DNA from 3 places in the Echinimonas agarilytica genome. Region 1 is predicted to be linked to each of the others. Evidence: predicted binding sites of a transcription regulator. Region 1 holds the regulator's gene; each other region holds the start of a gene.

Region 1 (7,203 bases):
CTTTAAACGATAAGTCGATTAAAGTTGAAGGCCAGCGTTCTCCATGCTGAATTATTTCCACAGGCCAATCTAATACTATCCTTGAAAACTGGCGACGTTCTTCCATCATTGAACCTTATTTGTCATTCGTATTTCTACATTTCAGTATAAGCCTGATCGCGTGCGACTCCAAATTTGACCTACCTCATTCGAGAGGGGCGTGGTCTAGAAGGCAACGACGGCATAGGGCGAGGCCTTGGCATTGGTTTAACATTATGCGGAGGCGCAATGGGCTGAACGGGTTTGGGAGGACGAGTTCCCGGGCGGTCCGGCCTTGGTGGCGGTACTACAATTGTTGGCCCTCGGTTCCAGTTGTTGTAATACCAAGGGTCATACCAACCACTGCCATAATAAGCCGACACGCCAACACTTGTGCTGACATTGTCTGAGCTCGAACAGCTTACCAATGAAGTACCGCTGACCAATATGATGAACATCAAAAAGTATTTCATTACTTGGCCTCCTGTGGGGTGTATTCCCACGTCATTACACCAATCACAGCACCATTGGGGTCGCTTAATACAGCGAGCTGACCGTCGAGTACGTCACTGTCTGGCGCCATGACGATGGTGGCACCATTTTCGATCGCAATATCGAGTGTCTGCGCCACGCTTTCAACTTGTACAAACGGCACCCACTGAGATTTCGCCGTTTGGCTAAATGCTTCTGGCATTGCGCGAATGGCTCCGCGGGCATGAGATTGACTGGCAAGAATGTAATGTTCAACGCCTTCCTTATTCTGCAAGGTGTGCTCAAACGTATTGTAGTTAAACAGAGTTTGATAGAAGGCCGTGGCTTTGGTGGGTTGGTGGCTATAAAGCTGCTGCCAAATCCAATCGCCCGCTTCAGCCTGAAAATCTTCTGGATCCTTGCCATTTGTTTGCAATGTGGCAAACAGAGCGCCACTTGGGTCACGTGCGATAAGCGCTTCGCCGCGCCCTAACAGATCGCGTGACTCCATTAAAACTTTACCGCCAGAAGCCGTAATCATTTTCTCTGCTTTTTGTGTACTGGCTGCGCTAATACTCGGAAGCCACAAAGCCTTGCTCGTGCTTTGTAACACTGAGTCGCGTTGTACTAGACCTGCAACAGGGTGGTCACCATTATAAAATGTGTAGTATTTGATATTCCCAGCTTCAACCGCAATGGCTTGCCAGCCGAACACAGCTTGATAAAACTTTAATGATGATTGCGGGGTGGCTGTGAAAATGTCATACCAAATAAACTTGCCCGGCAAATTGGCCCGTTCATCAGTAATGGGGGGGAATTGAACTTGCGATGCATTGGCGAGGCTTTGCACCAAGAGCAATAATGCTCCGCACACGATCCTTAATTTCACACGATTGACTCCAGTTTTATCACTGCAGTAAGCGTGGTGCTAAATCATGGTTTTGTAAAATAAAAAAGGAGGCTTAATACCTCCTTTTGTTGATAGTTAACGAGTTACTTGTGAATTCGTTTGTATTTCAAGCGGTGCGGTGCTGCTGCATCTTTACCGAGGGTTTCGGTTAGCCATGCTTCATATTCGGTGTAGTTACCCTCATAGAAATTCACTTGCCCCTCGTCACGGTAATCAAGAATATGCGTTGCAATACGGTCGAGGAACCAACGGTCATGCGAGATCACCATGGCGCAGCCTGGGAATTCTAACAAGGCTTCTTCGAGTGCTCGAAGAGTTTCAACATCCAAGTCATTGGTGGGCTCATCCAGCAGTAGCAGGTTGCCGCCAGCTTTGAGCAGTTTGGCTAAGTGAACGCGGTTGCGCTCACCTCCAGACAAGTCACCAATGCGTTTTTGTTGATCACTACCTTTAAAATTAAAACGTGACACATAAGCGCGCGAGTTAATTTCAAAACTGCCAATGCGAAGAATTTCTTCACCCTCGGAGATCTCTTGGTAAACAGTATTGCTGTCGACCATGCTGTCACGAAACTGCTCGACAGATGCCATTTGCACTGTTTCGCCCACAGAGACTGAGCCACTGTCGGGTTGTTCTGCGCCGCTGAGCATTTTAAATAATGTTGATTTACCGGCACCGTTGGGGCCGATAATGCCAACAATGGCACCTTTGGGAACTGAGAATGACAAATTCTCAATGAGTACGCGATCACCAAAGCTTTTGCTCAGATTTTCAACGTCGATGACCTTATCACCCAAACGTGGGCCCGGTGGAATGAATAATTCATTGGTTTCGTTACGGGCTTGGTGATCGCCGCTTTGTAGCTCTTCAAAACGCGCCATACGTGCTTTGCTTTTTGCTTGTCGACCTTTCGGGTTAGAACGCACCCATTCGAGTTCCTTTTCAATCGTTTTTTGGCGCGCTTTTTCTTGAGAGGCTTCTTCTTTGAGGCGAGCATCTTTTTGCTCTAACCAGCTCGAATAATTGCCTTCCCACGGAATCCCGTGGCCGCGGTCAAGTTCTAAGATCCAACCGGCTGCATTGTCGAGGAAGTAGCGGTCATGGGTAATGGCCACAACAGTGCCCGAATAATCAACCAGAAAGCGCTCAAGCCAACCGACAGATTCGGCGTCTAAGTGGTTGGTGGGTTCGTCGAGTAGCAGCATGTCTGGCTTTTCAAGCAGTAATCGACAGATTGCCACGCGACGGCGCTCACCACCCGATAGATTTTTGATCACTGCATCCCATTCAGGGAGGCGCAATGCATCGGCGGCACGTTCAAGTTGGTTTTCGATATTGTGCCCCTCTTGGGCATTGATAATGGCTTCAAGCTCGCCTTGTTCGCGGGCAAGGGCATCAAAATCTGCACCTTCTTCGGCATATTCGGCATACACTTCATCGAGCCGCGCCATAGCTTTTTTTACGTCACCGAGGGCTTCTTCAACGGCCTCGCGCACCGTTTGTTCTTCATTTAACTTAGGTTCTTGCGGTAGGTAGCCCACTTTGATGTCGGCCATAGGGCGTGCTTCGCCCTCATAATCTTGATCCACGCCGGCCATAATGCGTAGTAATGTTGACTTACCCGCACCATTGAGGCCGAGTACGCCAATTTTGGCGCCAGGGAAAAAGCTCAATGAGATGTTTTTAAGAATCTCGCGCTTTGGTGGAACAATTTTCCCCACGCGATTCATGGTATAGACAAATTGGGACATAGGATCAGTTTCGTTCTTAAGTCGGAATTTGGCGCTGATTGTAGCGCAAATTGAGATGTTTTTGGTCGCTGAGGTCAGGTTAAGTTCCAATGCATTATTTGGGACTTAGTATATTCCTAAATATTGCCGCGAAATGATGAACAAAAGGTAGGCAAAAAGGGCGTCTTGAGGGTAGAATGTGCGCCCTAAATTATAGAATCCGTTGGAGCTTTAGCCACAGATTGAGCTAAGGCTGATATTGAATTGGGAGAGACCATGTTAGAGCGCAATATGAACATTGCTGATTTTGATCCTGAGTTGTGGGAATCCATGCAGCAGGAAGTGAAGCGTCAAGAAGACCACATTGAGCTGATTGCTTCTGAAAACTATTGTAGCCCACGCGTACTAGAAGCACAGGGCTCCCAACTCACCAACAAGTATGCCGAAGGTTATCCGGGCAAGCGTTACTATGGTGGTTGTGAATACGTGGACGTGTCTGAGCAACTGGCTATCGACCGCGCTAAGCAATTATTCGGTGCTGACTACGCGAACGTGCAACCACATTCTGGTTCACAAGCAAACTCTGCGGTATTCCAAGCATTGTTGCAAGGTGGCGATAAAGTATTGGGCATGAGCTTGGCACATGGTGGTCACTTAACTCATGGCTCACACGTGAGCTTCTCTGGCAAATTATACGATGCGGTTCAGTACGGCATCGACGAAAACGGTGTGATTGACTACAACGAAATCGAAGCGTTGGCTGTTGAGCACAAGCCTAAAATGATTATCGCTGGTTTCTCAGCATATTCAGGCATTTTAGACTGGTCTAAATTCCGTGAAATCGCAGACAAAGTGGGCGCCTACCTATTTGTTGATATGGCACACGTTGCAGGTTTGATTGCTGCTGGTTTGTATCCAAATCCACTGCCGCACGCTCACGTTGTAACAACAACAACTCACAAAACATTGGCTGGCCCTCGCGGCGGTTTGATTTTGTCTGCAGCGAAAGATGAAGACATTTACAAGAAATTAAACAGCGCAGTATTCCCTGGTGGTCAAGGTGGTCCTTTGTGTCATGTGATTGCAGCAAAAGCAGTGGCATTTAAAGAAGCGTTACAACCTGAATTCAAAACTTACCAAGCACAAGTATTGGAAAATGCAAAAGCGATGGCGAGTGTTTTCATGGAGCGCGGGTACGACATCGTTTCTGGTGGTACAGACAACCATCTATTCTTGGTTGACCTGATTTCTAAGAATATGACAGGTAAAGACGCGGATGCAGCATTGGGGCGCGCCAACATAACAGTGAACAAAAACTCGGTTCCAAACGACCCGCGTTCACCGTTTGTAACCAGTGGTTTGCGTATTGGTACGCCAGCAATTACACGTCGTGGCTTTAAAGCTGATGAATCTCGCTTACTGGCGGGTTGGATGTGTGACGTATTAGACAACATTGAAGATGAAGCGGTAGAAGCCGAAGTTCGCAACAAAGTTGTGGAGATTTGCGCTAAACTCCCGGTTTACGCTTAATGATAAAGGCCGGCGTAAGCCGGCTTTTTTTTTGAGACGAATAAAGACAGTGATTCATTTAAGGAGTTGTTATGCATTGCCCCTTTTGCAATCAGGATGATACGAAGGTGATCGACTCCCGGCTGGTTTCAAGTGGTTTTCAAGTTCGCCGCCGCCGAGAATGTACCGCGTGCCACGAGCGTTTCACAACGTTCGAGAGTGCCGAACTTGTGATGCCTCGATTGGTGAAACGAGATGGCTCTCGTGAACCCTTCAATGAAGATAAATTGCGCTCAGGCATTCAACGTGCCTTAGAAAAACGCCCAGTGAGCACAGAGCAAACTGAACAAATGATTAGTTCAATCATGTCTAACCTTCGCGCGACTGGTGAGCGAGAGGTGGGCAGTGAAATGGTTGGATATTGGGTGATGGAAGCGCTCAAAGACGCCGACAAAGTTGCATACATTCGTTTTGCATCTGTGTATTTCTCATTTGAAGACTTAGATGACTTCGCTCAAGCGATTGCGAAATTGGAAAAATAACAGATGGCGGCATCAGAAATAGATCATCATTGGATGACCCGAGCGATTCAACTTGCCCGTAAAGGTTGGTACACCACAACCCCGAACCCAAGAGTGGGTTGCGTGATTGTAGGCCCTCAAGGCGTTTTATCTGAAGGCGCGCATTTGAAAGCAGGCTTGGGCCATGCTGAGGCGAATGCCATTGCCGATGCAAAGCAATCTCTTGAAGGCGCAACTGCCTACGTTACTTTAGAGCCATGTTCGCACACGGGTAAAACTGGCCCATGCTCTGATGCTCTCATCGCAGCAAAAGTGAAGCGTGTGGTGGTGGGGATGACTGACCCTAATCCGCTTGTCGCAGGCCAGGGTATTCAGCGTTTAGAAAATGCAGGCATTGAGGTCGAAGTGGGAGTGTTAGCCGAACAATGTGAAGAGCTAAACCCTGGCTTTTTGAAGCGAATGAAAACCGATTTTCCTCGTGTGACGGTGAAAATGGCATCGTCGCTCGATGGCAAAACAGCGCTGGCGAATGGCAAAAGTAAATGGATTACTTCATCGCAAGCACGCTCTGATGTGCAGCGTTTTAGAGCTGAAAGTTGCGCAGTGCTGTCCAGTGCCGAAACCGTGCTTTCAGACAATGCTCGCTTAACCGTTCGTCAAGAGCAGTTACCGGCAACCATGAAGCAATACGGCAAATCATCACTGCGCCAGCCCGATCGTATTATTTTGGATGGCCGCTGCCGTTTAACGGGTGAAGAACCCCTATTTGAACAGCTCGATAGCTTGGTCATTGTTCGCCCCGAAGGCCAACCAGCACCTCGCCCAGATGTTCGTTTGTTATCTTTACCGTACACTCGGCACAGATTTGACTTACCGCGTTTGGTGGCCGAGTTAGGGGCTCGACAATATAATGAGCTTTGGGTTGAAGCTGGCCCAGCCTTGTCAGGCGCATTTGTCGCTGCGGGACTCGTTGACCGTTTAGTGGTGTACATTGCGCCTAAGTTAATGGGGCATCACAGTAAAGATTTACTGGCGTTGCCGATGATGAACGAAATGAATCAAGTGATACAAATGCAGTGGGAGTCAGTGACAAACATTGGTCCTGATGTTCGCTTGATTGCTGAATTTAAATAAGACGTAAATTAACGTGTTTACTGGAATAATCGAATCCGTAGGAAATGTTGCGAAAGCTCGTAAGCAGGGCAGTGACATGATGTTGTCGATCAATGTTGGCAAGATGGACATGTCAGACGTGAAACTTGGCGATAGCATTGCCGTGAATGGTGTTTGCCTAACCGTCACAGGCTTTGATTCAAGCCAATTCAGTGCCGATGTTTCTGTGGAATCATTGGCCCGCACGAGCCTTGCAGATTTGCAAATGGGCACGCGTGTGAATTTAGAAAAAGCAGTCACACCTACCACACGCCTAGGTGGCCATATGGTCAGCGGTCATGTGGATGGTTTAGCCACGATAGTGTCAGTGGAGCAAGACGGGCGCGCATGGCAATACTGGTTGCAAACGCCGCCAGAGTTAAGCCGTTATATTGCTGAGAAAGGCTCGGTCACGATTGACGGTATTAGTTTGACCGTGAACGCTGTGGAACGAGATCAGTTTCGACTGACTATCATTCCTCACACGCGGGACGAAACCACACTGAAAGATTTGAATGTTGGCGATCACGTCAATTTAGAAGTTGATTTGGTGGCTCGTTATCTAGAACGGTTAATGACGTTCGGAGGCGCAAACGCGCAAAGCTCTCAGGGTGACAGGGTCAGTATGGAGCTTTTAGCTCGCAGTGGCTTTTTGAAATAACAATAATCAATAAAAACAACACACAACTAACAGTCTAGAGGTCCATGTATGAGTTTTGCAAAGGCATCTGAAATCATCGAAGCCATTCGTAATCGCGAAATGGTGATTTTAGTGGATGACGAAGACCGCGAGAATGAGGGTGACCTTATTATGGCGGCAGAGGCAATTACGCCAGAAGCAATTAACTTTATGGCGACCTATGGACGCGGATTGATTTGCTTGACTCTGACT
Region 2 (7,203 bases), on a different contig from region 1:
CCACCGTTGTCGACGCATTCAGCGCCACCGCTTTTAATTCGCCAATCTTCCATTGGATTGGCCCAATATTCACCGCCTAACCAAACGCGGTCGTGGCGGTTGTGCCATTGGTCCTGAATGGTTTTATAACCCAAATTCTTCTCAGTTTCGGCTGTCGATTTAGAGCCGCTACCACTCACGCAGCCTGCTGTTGTGGAGGCCACTCCTGCGGCTAATATTTTGAGCGCGTCTCGGCGTGAAAAATGACTCGTCATGTGTGTTCTCTCTATTTTCGGTTATAGCGACGCTGATACATGGTGCTATGAAGCGTTTTGGCAGCTTTGATCATTTCTTCGTATGGCACATCGGCAACGGTAACGAAGCCAACATTGTAGTTTTCACCATCAAAGGCTCGGCCCGTCAGTGGTGAATCCATGTACTGAAACCAGTGCGCACCAATGAAATAGTTATTATCGAATACGGAATTCATGTAGTCCGAATACATGCGGGCACGATCGGTTTGGTCTGCAGCGTAAACCAAACCTGGGTGGTAATACCCGGAGTCGGTTGCGCCAAAGTGAAACTCACCAATCATGACAGGCTTATCCAGTTCCTCTAAAAATTCCCACTTGCCTTCAGTCACCCCTTGTTTGTAATGATTTACACTTACTACATCGGTATATTTAGCGGACGCATCGACGACTTCTTTGGGCATACCCCAATCTGCAAAGCGCACACCGAAGTACATATGATTGGGTAAATGTTTTTTAAGCGAACCTTGAACAACGCGGAAATATTGCTCTGCATAGGTTGTCAGCAGCAGGCTATAGTCAGCGTCTCGCGCTTCACTGAGTTGGCTGTCAAAATCACCTCGATTGAAGGCTTCCCAAGAAGCAAAGTCGGTCTTCCACACAGCATTCAGTGCAGCAATCTCGCCATACTTGTTGGTCATTACACGGGTAAATTCAGTTTTGGTAGGCACGTCTTGACCATTGCGCTTGAGGGTATGAATGACCACCCCTAACTGTGCTGCGCGAGAGTCAGCGCGGCCCCAACTTTTCTCATTGTCGATAAACACACCAACACACCAAGGAGATGCTTGCGTTTCGTCAGCAATGGTTTTTAAAGTCACGTCGGCGCGGCGGGCAAACTCGGGGTCAAACACATCAGGCAATGGATGCCAGAAGTCTGATCCGCTAGACACTGTTTTAAAATCGCCAATGATCCAGCCATTGGCAAAAAATGGCACTCTGGTGGTGTCGTAAAAGCGTGGGTCTGTCCAATTTCCCAATGAGGTGAAGCCCCAATTGCGCATGCGATCAATCGTCACATCCTCCCAGTCTTGTAGGAATGATTGGGGCGATGTTTCGCCATATTTGCGCTCGAGGTTTGCACTGTAGAAACTGAATACCTCTCCGCTTTTGAGCGGGCCTGAGTGCACGTCTTGCCGGTAACCGAAATGATTACCAAGCGGATCGTCATATGAACTAGGCAGCCATTCAAACATGTTCGCGCGTGTGCTTGATACCAACTTGCGTGTTTGCTGAGCGGCCTTGTCAACTGGATTGAGCCCTTGCGAATCTTCTGGCGTTACATCTTCGCTGTCGCGTGCTCGAATGGTTTCTTCATCAAAGCCGTAACCCGTCATAGTGGTTGAGTTAGCTAAGCGGATAATATCTACACCCGTGGCCAAATAAAGATAACCTTCGGGATCCACCAACCACCATTTTCCGTCCACTTTCTCAGTTCTAAAGTAGCCGGTTGCATTCAACTTTGGACCTTGCTTCCAGCCACTAAAAGTGGAGCGGTCAGGCATGAGCGCACCGCCATTTAAGGCTGCAATTTCAGCGTCTTTTTTGGCGAAGAGCTCCTCATCTGAATGTACTTTTTCGGCAAATTCAACATTAGGGTTCTGTCCAAATTTGTCCACAATGGCCACTAAGAATCCATCATTCATAGCAGGATTGGGCATCAGACGGATGTTGTCTAAAGTAATTTCGGTATCGTGCAGGTTATATTCAGTGCGCAATACAACGCGGGTAATGGCTGAAAGATCAAGGTTTTTAGTCCCCCACATCCATACCATTTGATGATCGTCGGCAGTCCATGTGGCGGGGTTTGAGCGAAGACCTGAGCTTAAATTCAATTCAATAGCGGCATCTTCTTGATGATTTGGAGAACCCAGATCATGACCATCCATTTTGTTGTAGTACGTATTACTTGCCCCCACGGGAATATTGATCGCGCGGGTGGAAGTTTGACCTGTCGCATCTTCAATACTTACAAACAAGAAGGTGGAATACTGTCCTTGGTTTGCAATATCAAACGCTAAATTAAAGTCCTTAAATTCACTCCAATCGAACGGGGTTTCCGGAACAATGGCTACTGCATTGTGTTCATGTGATTTGGAAGAAAATTGTATTCGGAGGGCCTGTTTGCCTTGCGTCACGGATGAAGCTTCAGTGGTCATTGAGGCTTTGGCGTTATTCAATTGAATCGCAGAGGGAGCGGTATCATTTTCAAAACCAAACAAAGTTTCAAGCGGCTGAGCGGCGAGGTTTACATCGATGGCTGCATCTGGCGCGGGGTCTGTTTTTGATGCTTCTTGGCACCCCATGAACAGTAAAGCTGAACAGGTTAATAGTAATTGGGGGTTGAATTTTATGTGTGGCACAAGGTGGTCTCGCTCACGTTGATGTGCTGAAAGGACTCGTGACGACTCATTCTTCAGATACTAACCACAGTAAGAAATGAGTCATCAAAATATCGAAAATGTAGTGGCTTAACCTATTACCCTGCAATGTTAATTGTCAACAATTCGAGTTGAGTTATGTTAATCCCCTCATACTTTTAAATTCCAGGTGAATTTAGTGGGGGGCGGTTGAGATTTCGGTCGCGATAAAGAACGGGACGTGCGAGGGGTAAAATGTTTACACCTGCAATAAAAGCACGAAAGGACTCCTTATGCAGGTCATGAAAAAGCGATAGATTAGGTCATTAAGTCAACGGCTTGGCGCATATCTCCACAACGTGAATGATAAATAATCTGGTTGCTACTGCCGCGCCACTTTAGCGAAGGGTCCGACTGTTGGCGGCGATATTGCCCATCAATAATCACATCAACTTCACGAACGACTTGGCGCTGTTTGTCATTCAGTTGCGCCACCTCATACCCTGACCAAAGCCAAATATCTTTACCAGAGCAGTGCTCTCTAACCGTTTTAACAAGTGATAAAATGGCGTCAACATTGTTCGGATGCAACGGGTCGCCTCCGCTCAAAGACAGTCCTCTGCGGCGGACTCGTGTGTCGTTTAAATCAGCAATGATGCGCTTGACCATTCCCTCATCAAACTCATGTCCGGCATCGCAAGACCATGTTGACTTGTTATAGCACCCCTTACATTGGTGCTCACAACCCGACACAAACAAGGTGGCACGGGTACCGGGCCCGTTTACCACATCGACTGGATAATATTGACTGTAATTCATGATACTTACGCGGGTTTTAAGTGTTTCACTCGACGAATCACTTCTTCTTGTTTGCCGGCATTGAAAGGTCTGGCATCGGGGCTACCTAGATAGCCACACACACGGCGCGTGACCGATACGGTTTCGGGTTCAGAATTACCACACGAAGGACAGCTAAACCCCTTGCTAGTGCAATCGAACTCACCAGTAAATCCACATGAATAACACTCATCGATGGGCGTGTTTGTGCCGTAGTACGGCACGCGCTCATAACTGAAATCCCAAACATCTTCGAGCGCTTCTACATTATGTTGAATGTTGGGGTACTCGCCGTAACAAATGAAACCACCGTTGGCGATATCGGGGTAGCACATCTCAAATTCGATTTTGTCGAACGGATTAACCTTTTTCTCAACATCCAAATGGAAGCTGTTGGTGTAGTAACCTTTGTCAGTTACACCTTTAACAACACCAAATTCTTTGGCATCAATCTTACAAAAACGGCTGCATAAGTTTTCGCTAGGCGTGCTGTACAAACTAAAGCCGTAGCCCGTTTCATCCTTCCAACGGTCAACTGCATCTCGCAAATATTGCACGATGGCAATGGCTTTTTTCTGTAGTTCTGGCGTGTCGTATACATGATCATCGTCGCAATACAGTGCGTTCATTGTTTCATGCACACCAATGTAGCCCAATGATATGGATGCTCGGCCGCGCCGGAATATTTCGGCCACGCTGTCATCTGCTTTGAGGCGAACACCGCAAGCTCCTTCCATGTATAAGATGGAAGCAACCTTGGCTTTCACATTTTTAAGACGATCGATACGGGTATCGAGAGCGCGTCGCGCCAGCTCCAACCGTTTATCTAACAATGCATAAAACGCACGTTCATCGCCTTTGGCTTGCAATGCAATGCGTGGCAAGTTGAGGCTAACCACACCAAGGTTATTACGCCCTTCGTGAATCAATTCACCATTCTCTTCATAATCTGACAAAAAGCTTCGGCAGCCCATTGGGGTTTTAAAAGACCCTGTTACTTCAACCACTTTGTCGTAGTTCAAAATATCTGGGTACATGCGCTTAGATGCGCACTCTAATGCCAGTTGTTTGATGTCGTAATTAGGATCTTCGGCTTTGCGATTCAAACCTTCTTTAATGGCAAACACTAGCTTAGGAAATACCGCTGTACGACGATTCTTGCCCAAACCTTCAATACGATTCTTCAAAATGGATTGCTGAATTAACTTCGCTTCCCATGATGTTCCAAGCCCAAAGCCAAAGGTCACAAAGGGTGTTTGACCGTTGGCGGTATGAAGCGTATTCACTTCATATTCAAGCGACTGAAAGGCGTCATAACACTCTTTATCAGTGCACGATCGGGCATATGCTTCAACATCAGGAATGTCCCATTTTTGCGCCACTTCGAGATGCTTTTTGTAACTCGCTCTGACGTAAGGTTCTAACACTTCATCAATACGATTAATGGTCGTACCGCCATAGATATGGCTGGCAACCTGCGCAATGATTTGTGCGGTCACTGCGGTTGCTGTGGCAATAGATCGCGGTGTTTCAATTTCCGCATTACCCATTTTAAAGCCATTGGTGAGCATGCCATTGAGGTCAATCAGCATACAATTGAACATTGGAAAAAATGGGGCGTAATCTAAATCGTGGTAGTGAATGTCGCCACTTTGATGAGCGCGTGAAATTTCCTTGGGCAGCATGTATTGCAAGGCATAGTGCTTCGCCACAATTCCCGCTAACAAGTCACGCTGTGTTGGAATAATTTTGCTGTCTTTATTGGCATTCTCATTGAGTAAGTCCGAATTACTCTGCTCCACCAAGCCTTGAATATCTGAACTTAAACGACTTTTCTGCTCGCGGATCATATCGCGGTCATGTCGATATTCAATATATGCGCGAGCAAGCCCCTTGTATGGGCCTTGCATTAACTCATTTTCAACCGCCGATTGGATCTCAGCAATATCCACTTCTTCGTAATGTTCGAAGTGAGCCGTCACGGTTAATGCCACTGAATCAGCATAGGCATTGTCTTTGTAATTGCCAGCAATACTGGCTCGGATCACAGCTTCCCTGATACGCTGACTGTCGTACGGAACACGGCAGCCGTCACGCTTGATCACCACTGGTTTCACTTTTAAACCCTCTCACAAAAAAACACTACATATGGACTAATGAGGGTAAAGATACACAAGATGTAGAAAATTCGCTTCTATTAGTCAGACAATGGATTGATCTAGATCAGTACATTGAACGATCATTTAAAAGCTGTGATCTACGTCTAATTAGCCAATTTGACCGTCAACTCTGGGTTGCAAAAAGTAACGAGTATAAACCATTAAGAAAGTCACAATACTCAATAACCACAAGGTGGCCGCAAGGTGATAAGCACCTACCGTCCATATTGGGAAAAACCAAGGAATGACCACCCGTGAAACAGCCGCCAACAATATCGACGCCATTGACACCCAAGCCAACGGATGTGACTTCAGCGGACGCCCGGTATGGCCCAAACTCACCCGACACATCATTGCCATAATCATGCCGCCGATGAGGCCCACACTGAGCAAATGCATGACGGGGCTGTATTGGTTGATCCCACTGACGGCTAATAGAGCAAGCGCCATGGGCAAGCATAAATAACTCAAATACAGTGACCACAATAATGGTTCTTGCCAAATGCCATTGCGGTACCAAATGAACGCTCGCCGTGCATGAATTAAAAATGCCATCGCTGCTACGATCTGCACCCATAGCTCAGGCGCACTGAACAATGCGCACAGCGCCAATAGAAATAGCGGGAACTGAGCCAACACAATCCAAGGCACAGAATCTCTTTGTAATGTATCGCTCAAGCGTCTTTCAATAAAAAACGGGATGACTCGCGCACCAAGTAAACTAATCAATAAGGTGAAACACCAAATGGTCGTGAAGCCAAGCGCGCGCGCCAACATCACATCATGATTCATGGCCCAACTTTGCGCTAAATGTAATACCAAGAAGATTGACAATACCGGCACAAACACCAAATTTTTATAATTACGCACGAGCAGCACCTGACGCGCCATTACGCCAATTGCCACCAGCATAAAGCCCGCATCTGCAAGAACTTGCAGCAATGTGGCTGGTGCAAAGTTTGCGGTGATTCGAGCCACCACCCAAAGCGCAAAAAGCCCCATCAATGGAGTGCCATTAATGCCTCGGTGGCCAGTCCAATTTTGAACCGCAGTGGTCAAAAATCCCACAACTATGGCCATGCCAAAACCAAATAGCATTTCATGGCTATGCCATGCAGTCACAGGCACCGCGTACTCCCACGGCAGAACACCGCTCAATACCAAGATCCAACGCACCATGGCCCACCCCGCATAGACGGTGCCAAACAAAAATAGTGGACGAAAGCCAAGGCGAAACAATGGCATGGTTTTGTCTTCAACTGCGCGATCAGTGATTTGCATAGAGCGTATTCAATGTTGGAAGTATGTTTTAAGTGTAATTGATTTCATTCGAGTTGGTTGCGCTGAGTTTTGCTAGAATCACAGTTTTGTTGACGCGGAACGATTTAATGGAGCTTCAAGCAGGCTTGTTCACCTTTAGCTTAATTGCCTTGGCTGAACTTGGCGATAAGAGCCAATTGGTGTGCATGACGTTGGCCGCAAGACGTTCAGCCAAAGCGGTATTCTCCGGTGCAGTGGCTGCATTTGCAATGCTCAATGGGTTGGCGGTATTGGTAG
Region 3 (7,203 bases), on a different contig from region 1:
ATAAACTCGGTTCGGCCACTTAAAAATAAAGCGTCTCCACGTTTTTGACCCGTTGGGGTTCTAAACGTGGCAATTCGAACATCAACCCCATTGAGCAACACCGTTTCTAGTTGTTCTGGCATTGGTGCTTTAGCGTAAAACTGCTTGGAATGCTCAATGTAAGCGCTCTTGGAACCATCATATGCCCATGCTAAAGATGCACTTATGGCGAAGTAAAAAATAACAAATAAACGCATATACGCTCTCGTTGAAAATTCAAATAAGGGAAACCTATCGCAAAAACATGATAATTTGATGTTACAAACATGAAGTTCGTTCATCTACTTTCGGTGTCGTGCAGTCACACTAGATTCAGAGCATGATGGTGGCTTTTTTCAATTTCATCTCGTAGCAATGCTGCTCAAATTTGGCGATCTGCTTATCCGTCATAAATTGTGAAAAGTCCTGCTTGAGTTTTACTTTGAGTGCGTCGATCTTAATGGACGCTTGAGAGGGGTATCGTTGCCTAATTTCGGCCGCTTGCTCGCGAGCCTCATTCAGCAAATATACAAATCGCGCAGAATCAGCAGAAGACAATTTCATCTGTTCAGCAAGCTTTGAGGTGTCAAAGTTTGACTCAACCTTGTAACCCACAACACACCACGAACCAATCATAGCTAGTGCAGCTACGAGGCCCCATGCTAAGCGCTCAAATGTACGATTGCGCGCCAACAAAACTGTCTCTGAGTTCATCCATGTACCCGTGCTATCAATCAATGTTAATGTGAGTTAAATGTTTTTAAGTTAGCCAACAGTCTAATACGAATCTGAATACTATCAACTGCCAGTATAGGTATAATATCTTCAAAATTATGATGGGAACCCGAAATTGAGCAACGTAGACTTAGATGAAATCGCAAAATTTGAAGCACTTGCAGCCACTTGGTGGGATCCTCAAGGGCAGTCGCGCCCATTGCATCAAATAAATCCATTACGTACCGACTTCATTCAACACAATGTAGGAGGCCTTGCGGGTAAGCAAGTTGCCGATATAGGCTGCGGTGGCGGCTTACTCGCAGAATCTATGGCAATGGCAGGCGCAAATGTGACTGCCATTGATATGGCTGAAGCATCCATTCAAGTCGCAAAACTTCATGCATTAGAATCAAAGCTAAACATCGACTATCAACAGGTCACTGCTGAAAAATTAGTTGCGAATCAAGCAGAATCATTTGACGTAGTGACGTGTATGGAGATGATTGAGCATGTGCCCGATCCAGCTTCCGTGATTCATGCGTGCGCTGATTTATTAAAGCCCGGCGGATGGCTTATCTTATCAACCTTGAATCGCACATTTAAAAGCCGAATGCTGGCCATTGTTGCCGCCGAGAACATTCTAAAATGGCTCCCCAAAGGCACCCATGATTACGACAAGTTCTTGAAGCCGTCTGAACTACTGCAATATACCGATGAGAAAGCCTTGCAGCCCAAACAAATGAAAGGCTTTCGGTACAACCCAATCAAAGACTCATTTTCTATTGGCAATGATGTTGACGTGAACTACATCGTGGCCTGTTACAAACCAGAGAACGTCTCCAATGCCTAAAGCCGTATTATTTGACCTCGATGGCACTGTCATGGACACAGCGCCCGATTTAGTGGCAGCACTTAATCGCACCTTAGCCGACATTGGTGAACCTGAATGCACCGATCCAAAGGTGCATCATTACGCTTCACATGGCGCATTTGGGTTACTCAAATATGCGTTAAAAGATCGTTTCGAGCGGTATGAGCCTCAAATGCTTAGAACCAACCTTCTCAACCACTACGCCAATGATATTGCCAGCAGCTCCCAGTTGTATCCCGGCATGCCTGAATTGCTTGCTAAACTCGACGAGCAAGGCACCCCATGGGGCATTGTGACAAATAAACCCGGTTTTCTAACTGACTCGTTACTGCCGCACTTCACTGAGCTGCAAACAAGCCGAACAAATATCAGTGGCGATACCTGCGGAGTAGCCAAGCCTGATCCCAAGCCCATGCTTCTGGCTTCAGAGCAAGTTGGTATTGTACCCGAAGAGATTGTTTATGTGGGTGACGCAGAACGCGATATGCTGGCGGGTAACCGAGTCGGAATGACGACGTTGGTGGCAATGTGGGGTTACATATCAGAATTCGATACTCCTCACCAATGGAACGGAAATGGCGCCATAGAACATCCACTCGAAGTGCTTGACTGGTTGTAAAGTATTCACTAGTAAATATGTACGTTTACAAGGGCCTTTAAAGCAAAGTCTACTTTTTGTGCACTGCTTAAAAAAAATGACATACCGCTGTCATTTTTGTTAAGCAGTATCAATTGCCGCTACCCCTTGATGCGTGGAGCTTTTCAGAAATTCAAGCCCTATCGCACCCTTTTAACGCCCCAAAATTGGGCTTAAATAGGGATTGCAAATCGTCTTCAGGCACACTATGTTGTGTTTCGAAACAACAACAACACTAGATGTGCTCAACTTTTATTCAGTAGTCTGACGCGCACAACAAGAGGCTGATAGTCATTCATGGACACCCAACTTTTAGTCACCAAACGCGATGGTGATAAAGAACCTCTCGATTTAGAAAAAATTCATAGAGTGGTCACATGGGCAGCGGATGGACTCGAAAAAGTATCCGTATCTCAGGTCGAACTAAAATCTCAAATCCAATTTTATGAAGGCATTACCACTTCAGATATTCATGAGACCATGATTAAGGCCGCCGCTGATTTGATATCAACGGACGTTCCAGATTATCAGTACCTTGCAGCACGCTTAGCGATATTCCATCTGCGCAAACAAGCCTATGGCCAATATGAGCCACCAGCCCTATATGACCATGTAAAAGCCATGTGTGATAGCGGCCGTTACGATGCGCACTTACTCGAAGATTACTCTCAAGACGAATACGAAGAGATGGCGATGTTTATCGACCATCAACGCGATCTCACATTTAGCTATGCCGCGGTAAAACAGCTCGAAGGCAAATATTTGGTGCAAGACCGCGTCACCAAGCAAATCTTCGAAAGCCCGCAATTTCTGTATATTTTGGTGGCGGCGTGTTTATTCGCTCAATACCCCAAAAATACACGATTAGGTTATGTTCGCCGCTTCTATGACGCAATTTCAACATTCCGTATTTCTTTGCCAACGCCGATCATGGCGGGTGTTCGCACACCAACACGCCAATTCAGTTCATGTGTTCTGATTGAATGTGGCGATAGCTTGGATTCGATTAACGCAACATCGAGCGCCATCGTCAAATACGTATCGCAACGCGCTGGCATTGGCATTAATGCTGGGCGTTTACGCGCTGTAGGTAGTCCAATTCGCGGAGGAGAAGCCTTCCACACTGGATGTATTCCGTTCTTCAAACATTTCCAAACAGCGGTTAAATGCTGCTCGCAAGGTGGTGTTCGCGGTGGCGCGGCAACCCTTTTCTACCCACTTTGGCATTTAGAAGTCGAAGACTTGTTGGTCTTGAAGAACAACCGTGGTGTTGAAGAAAACCGAGTGCGTCATCTCGATTATGGCGTGCAAATGAACCGCTTGATGTATCAGCGCTTAATTCAAGGTGGCAACATCACCTTGTTTAGCCCATCAGATGTTCCCGGCTTATATGACGCATTCTTCGAAAACCAAGAACGTTTTGAACAGCTCTATGTCAAATATGAGCAAGATGAGAGTATTCGTAAAAAGACTCTAAAAGCCATTGAAGTATTCAGCCTTTTTGCTCAAGAACGAGCCAATACGGGTCGTATTTACTTGCAAAATGTTGACCACTGCAACACGCATAGTCCGTTCATTCCTGATGTTGCTCCTGTGCGCCAATCAAATTTGTGTCTGGAAATCGCTTTGCCGACCAAGCCATTGCAAAGCTTCGACGACGAAAACGGTGAAATTGCGTTGTGTACCTTGTCGGCATTTAACCTCGGAGCCATCAAATCTCTCGATGAGCTCGAGGGTCTTGCTGAATTAGCCGTTCGCGCACTCGATAGCTTATTGGACTACCAAGATTACCCAGTAAAAGCCGCGTTAAACGCCACAATGGGTCGACGTACGCTCGGCATAGGCGTCATTAACTACGCGTATTACTTGGCCAAAAATGGCGTAAAATACAGTGATGGCAGCGCCAATAACTTAACGCACCAAACATTTGAAGCGATTCAGTATTACTTGCTCAAAGCCAGTAATGTGTTGGCGAAAGAACAAGGCGCATGTCCAAAGTTCAACGAAACAACCTATTCTCAGGGTATTTTGCCCATCGATTCGTATAAGAAAGATTTGGACGCAGTGTGTCAAGAATCTCTTAAGTTGGATTGGGATGCATTACGCACTAACATCGTAGAGCATGGGCTTCGCAACTCAACATTGAGTGCGCTTATGCCGTCAGAAACCAGCTCTCAAATCTCCAATGCGACCAATGGCATTGAGCCGCCTCGTGCTCACGTGAGTGTGAAGCAAAGTAAAGACGGGATTCTGCGTCAAGTTGTGCCTGATTTTGAGAACCTTAAAGGTAACTACGAGCTATTGTGGCAAATGCCAGACAATGATGGTTATTTGCAATTGGTCGGAATCATGCAAAAGTTCGTAGACCAAACTATATCGGCGAATACCAACTACGATCCTGCAAAATATGCAGATTCAAAAGTGCCAATGAAGCAGTTACTGAAAGACTTGCTGACCGCGTATAAATTGGGCGTAAAAACGCTTTACTACCACAACACGCGAGACGGAGCCGACGATTCTCAAGAGCCTGAAGATGACTGTGCGGGCGGCGCTTGTAAAATTTAATGATACGGGCGGCTTCATTAGCCGCCTTATTTTTCCCTAATTGATTGAGAGTTTTTGTGCGATGAAGTACACCACGTTTAGCAGAGAGCAAAACAACGCATTAACAGAACCAATGTTCTTTGGTAATCCTGTGAACGTTTCTCGTTACGACCAGCAGAAGTACCCTATTTTTGAACAGCTGATTGAAAAGCAATTGAGCTTTTTCTGGCGTCCTGAAGAAGTGGATGTGAGCAAAGACCGCATTGACTTCAACAATATGCCTGCTCATGAGCAACACATTTTCTTGAGCAACCTCAAGTACCAAACACTGCTGGACTCCATTCAAGGTCGCTCCCCAAATGTTGCATTATTGCCATTGGTTTCTATCCCAGAATTAGAAACCTGGATCGAAACATGGGCATTCAGCGAGACGATTCACAGCCGCAGTTACACGCACATTATTCGCAACGTGATGAAAGATCCGTCGGTCGTGTTTGATGACATTATTCTTAACGACGAAATTTTGAAACGCGCCGAAGGCATTAGCTTTTATTACGATGAGTTGATTGACGCCAACCGCCAGTACCAAGAATATGGCGAAGGCACGCACCAAACTCCAAATGGCGAAGTCACAGTGTCCTTGCGTGAAATTAAGCGTAAATTGTATTTATGCCTGATGTCTGTCAACGTACTTGAAGCGATTCGATTTTACGTCAGCTTTGCTTGCAGTTTTGCCTTTGCAGAACGTGAGCTGATGGAAGGCAACGCCAAGATCATTCGTTTAATCGCTCGAGACGAGGCATTACACCTGACCTCCACTCAACATATGATCAACATTCTAGCAACGGGCGAAGATGATCCTGAAATGGCAGAAATTGCGATTGAATGCCATCAAGAGTCCATCGAAATATTTCGCGCAGCGGCAGAGCAAGAAAAAGCGTGGGCCAGTTACTTGTTCAAAGACGGCTCAATGATTGGTTTGAACGAATCGATTCTTGGGCAATACGTTGAATATATTACCAACACGCGCATGCAAGCGATTGGCTTACCTAAAATATTTGAAAATACAGAAAACCCGATTCCTTGGATTAACACTTGGTTGTCTTCGGATGCGGTTCAAGTTGCTCCACAAGAAGTTGAAGTGAGCTCATATCTCGTGGGTCAAATCGATAATGAGGTCAACGCAGACGACTTGTCTGAATTCACCTTGTGAGCAAAGAGCAAGATAACCAAGCGCCTTGGGTATTCGTTCAAGGCCAACAAGCCTTTAAATTTGACGCGAGTCAGCATGACTCTCTGCTCCAAGCGCTCGAAGAGCACGGTGTTGATGTGCATTACGAATGCCGTGCTGGTTTTTGCGGCTCTTGTAGAACCTCAATATTGGACGGCAGCGTAAAATACTCAACGCAACCTATTGCGTTCTTTCGACAAGGTGAAATCTTACCTTGTTGCTGTGTCCCTACATCAGATATCACATTGGACGAATAGCTCAATGACTCGACACTTACCCATCCAACAAGCCGCTACTGAACTTGACGTGACACCAGACACGCTTCGGTATTATGAGAAGCAAGGGTTGCTGATACACGTGGGGCGCAATACTAGCGGACACCGGCAATATGCCCCAGCAGACATGGACTGGCTTCGTTTTATATTGTGTTTAAAATCAACCGGTATGCCATTGGAGTTGATCAAACGCTATCGTGATTTGCTGGTGGCAGGTGATCACACCATCGCACAGCGTCAGGCCATTCTTACCGAGCATCACACACAAATCGAGTCAGACCTAAAGTTGTTGCAAACCAACCTGACTCGTATTGAACAGAAAATCGAGTTTTATGACAATATTCACAGCGATTCTACGAAATCATGCTCGACAAATTAAGCCTCCAATTTCAATAAACTCAAGCCTTGGTCCAACGATCCATTTGCTTTCGCTTGGCTCTGTGCGTTCCCTCACTTTTGGTAAAAACGAAAAACTTATCCCGATAACTCATTGTATCGATTTGTATAAGGCAATCTTCCATTGCAGTGCATCATCATCGCTTTGTCGCCCACGCGCTTGAATATCAAACAGCATGGATTGAACTGTGCAAATAAATGCTATTTTGCTCAGGTTATTAATTAGTTTTGCCTGCTAAGCTCCATTAAGCTGGATTCCCCAAAATTAACCTAGGGCTTGGCATGTGTTTGTGAAAGACTTTCAACTCTCCTCGGTCGTGACGCCTGAGCCCGAATTAGCAGAAGAATACGCAGTCGCCTTTTGTATTAACGATGTGAGTTACGCTGTAATGATGGCTTCACCACACGATCTGGATGATTTTGCCTTTGGCTTTTTGTTTGCCGAACAATTGATATCCAACACCAATCAAGTTCATGACATTCGCGTCACCACCATGCCAGACAAAGGCATGGT

The links. The regulator NrdR, encoded in region 1, represses ribonucleotide reductase genes. The targets are predictions, from matches to a motif close to AAACACNANATNTNGTGTTT.
Region 2: a site for NrdR is predicted at 5,625-5,644, ahead of nrdD (anaerobic ribonucleoside-triphosphate reductase). Genes of this name have one in related genera too.
Region 3: a site for NrdR is predicted at 2,443-2,462, ahead of nrdA (class 1a ribonucleoside-diphosphate reductase subunit alpha). Genes of this name have one in related genera too.

What each region holds. Positions count from the first base shown of each region.
Region 1 covers NZ_JAMQGP010000006.1:230,892-238,094, forward strand. The annotation lists gene NAF29_RS12755 (PilZ domain-containing protein) at 1-109, opposite strand, end outside; gene NAF29_RS12760 (hypothetical protein) at 180-491, opposite strand; gene NAF29_RS18430 (VOC family protein) at 491-1,378, opposite strand; gene ettA (energy-dependent translational throttle protein EttA) at 1,483-3,150, opposite strand; gene glyA (serine hydroxymethyltransferase) at 3,406-4,659, shown strand; gene nrdR (transcriptional regulator NrdR) at 4,731-5,180, shown strand; gene ribD (bifunctional diaminohydroxyphosphoribosylaminopyrimidine deaminase/5-amino-6-(5-phosphoribosylamino)uracil reductase RibD) at 5,184-6,293, shown strand; gene NAF29_RS12790 (riboflavin synthase) at 6,307-6,972, shown strand; gene ribBA (bifunctional 3,4-dihydroxy-2-butanone-4-phosphate synthase/GTP cyclohydrolase II) at 7,021-7,203, shown strand, end outside.
Region 2 covers NZ_JAMQGP010000001.1:370,836-378,038, reverse strand. The annotation lists gene NAF29_RS01600 (alkaline phosphatase D family protein) at 1-254, opposite strand, end outside; gene NAF29_RS01595 (agarase) at 266-2,653, opposite strand; gene nrdG (anaerobic ribonucleoside-triphosphate reductase-activating protein) at 2,969-3,469, opposite strand; gene nrdD (anaerobic ribonucleoside-triphosphate reductase) at 3,475-5,604, opposite strand; gene NAF29_RS01580 (NnrS family protein) at 5,755-6,927, opposite strand; gene NAF29_RS01575 (TMEM165/GDT1 family protein) at 7,035-7,203, shown strand, end outside.
Region 3 covers NZ_JAMQGP010000007.1:279,712-286,914, forward strand. The annotation lists gene NAF29_RS14360 (alpha/beta fold hydrolase) at 1-236, opposite strand, end outside; gene NAF29_RS14365 (hypothetical protein) at 352-732, opposite strand; gene ubiG (bifunctional 2-polyprenyl-6-hydroxyphenol methylase/3-demethylubiquinol 3-O-methyltransferase UbiG) at 869-1,585, shown strand; gene NAF29_RS14375 (HAD family hydrolase) at 1,578-2,225, shown strand; gene nrdA (class 1a ribonucleoside-diphosphate reductase subunit alpha) at 2,541-4,808, shown strand; gene nrdB (class Ia ribonucleoside-diphosphate reductase subunit beta) at 4,870-6,000, shown strand; gene yfaE (class I ribonucleotide reductase maintenance protein YfaE) at 5,997-6,275, shown strand; gene NAF29_RS14395 (MerR family transcriptional regulator) at 6,280-6,672, shown strand; gene fdhD (formate dehydrogenase accessory sulfurtransferase FdhD) at 6,980-7,203, shown strand, end outside.